2 regions of the Nonomuraea sp. NPDC003727 genome follow, and region 2 is predicted to be linked to the other one. Evidence: predicted binding sites of a transcription regulator. Region 2 holds the regulator's gene; the other holds the start of a gene.
What was found. The regulator HspR, encoded in region 2, represses chaperone genes until heat shock. The targets are predictions, from matches to a motif close to ANTTGAGTCNNNNNGACTCAANT.
Positions count from the first base shown of each region.

Region 1: a site for HspR is predicted at 1,843-1,865, ahead of lon (endopeptidase La). Genes of this name have one in related genera too.

Region 1 is NZ_JBSFNE010000012.1:62,101-65,507, forward strand. It holds gene ACWDLG_RS29345 (response regulator) at 1-490, opposite strand, end outside; gene ACWDLG_RS29350 (sensor histidine kinase) at 487-1,710, opposite strand; gene lon (endopeptidase La) at 1,880-3,407, shown strand, end outside.
Region 2 is NZ_JBSFNE010000001.1:544,242-547,648, forward strand. It holds gene dnaJ (molecular chaperone DnaJ) at 1-992, shown strand, start outside; gene ACWDLG_RS02830 (heat shock protein transcriptional repressor HspR) at 985-1,347, shown strand; gene clpB (ATP-dependent chaperone ClpB) at 1,352-3,407, shown strand, end outside.

The DNA.
Region 1 (3,407 bases), on a different contig from region 2:
TCAGCGTCAGCACCTCGGTCTCCCGTTCGGTCAGCTCCGCCAGCCGCTTCACCGACGGCGCCCGCGGCCCGCCCAGCCGCGCGAACTCGTGGATCAGCCGCTTGGTGACCGCGGGCGCGATCAGCGCCTCCCCGGCCGCCACGACGCGCACGGCCTCGGCCAGCTGGGCGGCGGAGGCGTCCTTCAGCAGGAAGCCGCTGGCGCCCGCCCGTAACGCCTCGTAGACGTAGTCGTCGAGGTCGAAGGTGGTCAGGATCAGCACCTTGGCGTCACCGGCGGCCATGAGCCTGCGCGTGGCCTCCAGGCCGTCCATGACCGGCATCCGGACGTCCATCAGCACGACGTCGGGCTTCAGCTCGGCCACCCGCTCGACCGCCTCCTGGCCGTTGGCCGCCTCGCCCACCACCTCGATGTCGGGCTGGCTGCTGAGGAAGACCGTGAAACCCGTGCGGACCATGCCCTGGTCGTCGGCGATCAGCACCCGGATCATGAGCCCGACTCCACCGGCAGCACGGCCTCCACCTCGAACCCGCCCCCTTCCGTGGGACCCGCCTCCAGCGACCCGCCGAGCAGGGTGGCCCGCTCGCGCATGCCGATCAGCCCGTGACCGGCGCCGGGCGCGTCGCCTGGCCCGCGCCCGGGGCCGTTGGCGACACGGACCCGCAGGCCGCCGCTCCAGGCGACCTCGACGGCGACGGCCGAGCCCGGCGCGTGCCGCATGGCGTTGCTGAGCGATTCTTGCACGATCCTGTAGGCCGAGACGGCCATGGCCGTGGGCACCTCCTCCAGCTCACCCGAACGCTTCACCCGCACGGTCAGCCCCGCCGAACGGGCGTTGCCGACCAGGTCGTCGAGCCTGTCGAGGGCGGGCGGCGGCGTGGTGTCGGCGCGGCCCTCGTGGTCGCGCAGCACGCCGAGGACCTGCCGCAACTCCTTGATCGCCTCCAGCGACAGCCCGCGGATCTCGGCGAGGCCCGCCTCCAGGCGCGCCACGTCCCCTCGGGCCTCCATGGGTACGGCCTCCGCCTGGATCGCGATGACCGACAGATGGTGGGCGACGACGTCGTGCAGTTCCCTGGCGATCCGCGCCCGCTCGGCCATGACGTACCGTTCCCCGATCGCCTCGTCCCTGCTCGCGGTGGCGCGGCGCCGTACCCGGACGTTGTAGCCGAACAGCAGGATCACCGTCATGGCGACCGAGGCCAGCGCCATCGACTTCGCGTCGACGATCCAGACGGTCAGCACCGAGGTCAGCCAGCCCACCGCAGTGACGCGCCGGTCCGACCGGGCGGCCAGGGAGTAGAGCACCAGCAGGTACATCACGATGGCCGGCTGGAGGTACGGCGGCTGCATGTCGGTGATCTGCCTGACGACGTGCAGGGACGGAAGGATCAGCACCAGTGCCAGCCGCCACGCGGCCAGGGGCCAGCGCGCCCGCATCGCGACCGGCAGCGAGAAGGCGACGGCCGTCAGGTAGACCTGCGCCATCGGCTGCCGTCCGGACGGGATGAGCTCCGTGAGCGTGATCCAGAACAGCATTCCCGCCACGACGAGGTCGGCCAGCTGCACCAGGTCGTAGTGGTCGAAGGGCACCAGTGGCCGCAGCGCCCGCGGCACCCGGCGGCGCAGGCGGGGCGAGCGGGCGGGCGGGGGATCGGCCTCGCCGCTGAAGAACGCGAGCACGAACGGCTGGAGGACGGCCGAGATCACCGCCCCAGCCTAGGTGCGGCCTGACCAGGCACGCATCACCCCTGGGAGTGATGGCCCTCAAGAGCTACTTACACAATTACGATCGCCGTGAGCGAACATCATCAAGGAAGGGAACATCGGCGGGCTCCGATGAATTGAGTGTGTATAACTCAACCCCATTGGAGTTCAGATGAGTGAGAGCTTGATCCTCCCGGTCCTGCCGCTCGACGACGAGGTGGTCCTGCCGGGCATGGTGGTCCCTCTGGACCTGTCCTCCGCGGAGGTCCGGGCTGCGATCGACGCGGCTCAGGCTTCTGGTCTCAACAAGCCGCGCGTCCTCCTCGTTCCCAGGATCGACGGCCGTTACGGGGCCGTCGGCGTGCAGGCCGTGGTCGAGCAGGTCGGCCGGCTTCCCGGCGGCGAGCCGGCCGCCGTCGTGCGCGGCGTCAACCGGGCGCGCGTCGGCAAGGGCACGACCGGCCCCGGCGCGGCCCTGTGGGTGGAGGTCCACACCGTCGACCGGGTGCCGGCGGGCGAGCGGGCGCAGGAGCTGGCCAAGGAGTACAAGGCGCTGGCCACGACCATCCTGCAGAAGCGCGGCGCGTGGCAGGTGGTCGACCAGGTCAACCAGATCGACGACCCCTCCGTCCTGGCCGACAGCTCCGGCTACACCCCCTGGCTGAGCACGGCCCAGAAGGTCGAGCTGCTGGAGGCGCCCGACCCCGCCGACCGCCTGGCCAAGCTGGTCGAGTGGTCGCGCGAGCACCTGGCCGAGCTCGACGTGGCCGAGACGATCCGCAAGGACGTCCAGGAGGGCATGGAGAAGCAGCAGCGCGAGTTCCTGCTCCGGCAGCAGCTCGCCGCGGTCCGCAAGGAGCTGAAGGAGCTCAACGGCGACACCGCCGAGACCGAGGAGGAGGACTACCGCGCCCGCGTGGAGGCGGCAGACCTGCCCGAGAAGGTGCGCGAGGCGGCGCTCAAGGAGGTCGACAAGCTGGAGCGCACCTCCGACCAGTCGCCCGAGACCGGCTGGATCCGCACCTGGCTGGACACCGTCCTCGACATCCCGTGGAACACCACGAGCGACGACACCTACGACATCGCCGGCGCCCGAGCCGTGCTCGACGCCGACCACACCGGCCTCGACGACGTCAAGGACCGCATCATCGAGTACCTGGCCGTGCGCAAGCGCCGCCAGGACAAGGGCCTCGGGGTGGTGGGCGGCCGCCGCAGCGGCGCCGTTCTCGCCCTCGCCGGTCCTCCCGGGGTCGGCAAGACGTCGCTGGGCGAGTCCGTGGCGCGCGCCATGGGCAGGAAGTTCGTCCGCGTCGCCCTCGGCGGCGTCCGTGACGAGGCCGAGATCCGCGGCCACCGGCGCACCTACGTCGGCGCGCTGCCCGGCCGCATCGTCCGCGCCATCCGCGAGGCGGGCTCGATGAACCCCGTCGTGCTGCTCGACGAGATCGACAAGGTCGGCGCCGACTACCGGGGCGACCCGACCGCCGCCCTGCTCGAGGTGCTCGACCCGGCGCAGAACCACACCTTCCGCGACCACTACCTGGAGGTCGAGCTCGACCTGTCGGACGTGCTCTTCCTGGCCACGGCCAACGTCCTGGAGGCCATCCCCGGGCCGCTGCTCGACCGCATGGAGGTCGTCACCCTCGACGGCTACACCGAGGACGAGAAGGTGGCCATCGCCCGCGACCACCTGCTGCCCA
Region 2 (3,407 bases):
GCAAGCGCCGCAAGGAGTACGACGAGGCGCGCACCCTGTTCGGATCGGGCATGGGCGCGCCGCGGCCCGGCGGCGGTGGCGGTGGTTTCCCGTTCGACTTCGGCGACCTGTTCGGCGGCACCGGCCAGCACAGCGGAAGCACGAGCGAGCGCATCGGCGACCTGTTCGGCGGGCTGTTCAACAGGGGGGGCGGCGGGAGCACCCGCACCACGGGCACGACGACCAGGCCGCGCCGCGGCCAGGACATCGAGTCCGAGGTCACGCTCTCCTTCACCGAGGCGGTCGAGGGCCACACCGTCTCGCTGAGGCTGACCACGTCGTCGGCGTGCAAGGCCTGTAGCGGCACGGGAGCCAAGGCCGGCACGACCCCGCGGGTCTGCCCGACCTGCGAGGGCACCGGTGCGGCCAGCCGTAACCTGGGCAACTTCGCCTTCTCCGAGCCCTGCCGCGACTGCAAGGGCCGCGGGCTGCTCGTCGACGACCCCTGCCCGGTCTGCGACGGCAGCGGGCGGGCCAAGAGCACCCGCACCATCCAGGCGCGCATCCCGGCCGGGGTGGCCGACGGGCAGCGGGTCAAGCTCAAAGGCAAGGGCGCGCCCGGCGAGAACGGCGGGCCGGCGGGCGACCTCTACATCCAGACTCACGTCAAGCCGCACGCGGTGTTCGGGCGGTCGGGCGACAACCTGACCATCACCGTTCCCGTCACCTTCACCGAGGCGGCGCTCGGCGCGGAGATCAAGGTGCCCGTCCTCAAGGGCCTGCCTGTCACTCTGCGCATTCCGGCGGGTACGCCCAACGGCCGCACGTTCAGGGTCCGCGGCAGGGGGGCCACCCGTAAGGACGGCACCAAGGGCGACCTGCTCGCCTCGGTGGAGGTGCTCGTGCCGCAGGAGCTCGACGACAAGTCGCGCGAGCTGCTGAACGAGTTCCGCACCGCCACCGCGAACGAGGACCCTCGGGCCGACCTCATCCAACGTGCCAGGAGTGAGTAGGCCGATGGACGCCAACTACTTCAACCTGTCGGACGAGACACCCGTCTACGTCATCTCGGTGGCCGCCCAGCTGTCCGGCCTGCATCCGCAGACCCTGCGGCAGTACGACCGCCTCGGGCTGGTCTGCCCGGGCCGTACGGCGGGCCGCGGCCGCCTCTACTCCATGCGAGACATCATCCAGCTGCGCGAGGTGCAGCGCCTGTCCCAGGAGGAGGGCATCAACCTCGCCGGCATCAAGCGGATTCTTGAGCTGGAGAACGAAGCGCTGAGGCTGCGTGAGGAGGTTCACCGCCTCAGAGCCGAAGTGTCCATGGTCAAGGCGCTGATCCGCTACGAGTTGCCACCGGGGGCCTGAATACATGGACTACAAGCTCACGCAGAAGAGCCAGGAAGCGCTGTCGGTCGCCATGCGGCGGGCGGCCACCGAAGGAAATCCCGAGATCGCGCCGGCCCATCTGCTGGCCGCCCTCCTCTCCCAGACGGGCGGCACCGCCGTACCTCTGCTCGAAGCGGTCGGCGCCGACTGGAAGGCGTTGCGCGCCAAGGTGGAGGCCGCGCTGGCGGCCCTGCCGAAGGCGCAGGGCGCCACGGTGAGCGCGCCCTCCAGCTCGCGTCAGGTGCTGACGGTGATCAACACCGCCGCGCAGCGGGCCAAGCGCCTGGAGGACGAGTACGTCTCGACCGAGCACCTGCTGGTCGGTCTCGCGACCGACGGCGGCGAGATGGCCACGCTGCTGAAGAACTCGGGGGCCACGCCGCAGGCGCTGCTCGACGCGTTCGAGAAGGTGCGCGGGCACGCCAGGGTCACCAGCGAGACGCCGGAGGACACCTACCAGGCGCTGGAGAAGTACGGCGTCGACCTGACCGAGCGGGCCAGGAGCGGCAAGCTCGACCCGGTGATCGGGCGCGACTCCGAGATCAGGCGCGTGGTGCAGGTGCTGTCGCGCCGCACCAAGAACAACCCGGTGCTGATCGGCGAGCCGGGCGTCGGCAAGACCGCCGTCGTCGAGGGGCTGGCGCAGCGGATCGTCGCCGGTGACGTGCCCGAGTCGCTGCGCAACAAGAAGCTCGTCTCGCTCGACCTCGGCGCGATGGTGGCGGGCGCGAAGTACCGCGGCGAGTTCGAGGAGCGGCTCAAGGCCGTGCTCTCCGAGATCAAGGAGAGCAACGGGCAGATCGTCACCTTCATTGACGAGCTGCACACCGTGGTCGGCGCGGGCGCCGCCGAGGGCGCCATGGACGCGGGCAACATGCTCAAGCCGATGCTGGCGCGCGGCGAGCTGCGCATGATCGGCGCCACCACCCTCGACGAGTACCGCGAGCGGATCGAGAAGGACCCGGCGCTCGAGCGGCGCTTCCAGCAGGTGTTCGTCGGCGAGCCGTCCGTCGAGGACACCATCGCCATCCTGCGCGGGCTGAAGGGCCGTTATGAGGCCCACCACCAGGTGCAGATCGCCGACAGCGCCCTCGTGGCCGCCGCGGCGCTGTCCGACCGCTACATCACCAACCGCTTCCTCCCCGACAAGGCCATCGACCTGGTCGACGAGGCCGCCTCGCGGCTGCGCATGGAGATCGACTCGCGTCCCGTCGAGATCGACCAGCTCCAGCGCAACGTCGACCGGATGAAGATGGAGGAGCTGGCCCTGGCCAAGGAGACCGACGAGGCCTCCCTGCAGCGCCTCGAACGGCTGCGCGCCGAGCTGGCCGACCGCCAGGAGGAGCTCAACGCCCTCGTGGCCAGGTGGCAGCGCGAGAAGGACGGGCTCAACCGGGTCGGCGACCTGAAGAAGCAGCTCGACGAGGCGCGCGGCGCCGCCGAACGTTTCCAGCGCGACGGCAACTACGCCGACGCCTCCAGGCTCCTGTACGACGAGGTTCCCCGCCTGGAGAAGGAACTGCTGGCCGCCGCCCAGGAGACGCCCGAGCAGCAGATGGTCAAGGAGGAGGTCGGCTCCGACGACATCGCGGAGGTCATCTCCTCGTGGACCGGCATCCCCGCCGGGCGGCTGCTCGAGGCCGAGACCGCCAAGCTGCTGCGGATGGAGGACGAGCTCGGCAGGCGCCTCATCGGGCAGCGCGAAGCCGTCCAGGCCGTCTCCGACGCCGTGCGGCGCAGCCGCGCCGGCATCGCCGACCCCGACCGGCCGACGGGCTCGTTCCTGTTCCTCGGCCCGACCGGCGTCGGCAAGACCGAGCTGGCCAAGGCGCTGGCGGAGTTCCTGTTCGACGACGAGCGGGCGATGACCCGCATCGACATGTCCGAGTACTCCGAGAAGCACAGCGTCGCCCGCCTGGTCGGCGCGCCTCCCGGCTACGTCGGCTACGAGGAGGGCGGCCAGCTCACCGAGACCGTACGGCGGCGCCCCTACACCGTCGTCCTGCTGGACGAGGTCGAGAAGGCGCACCCCGAGGTCT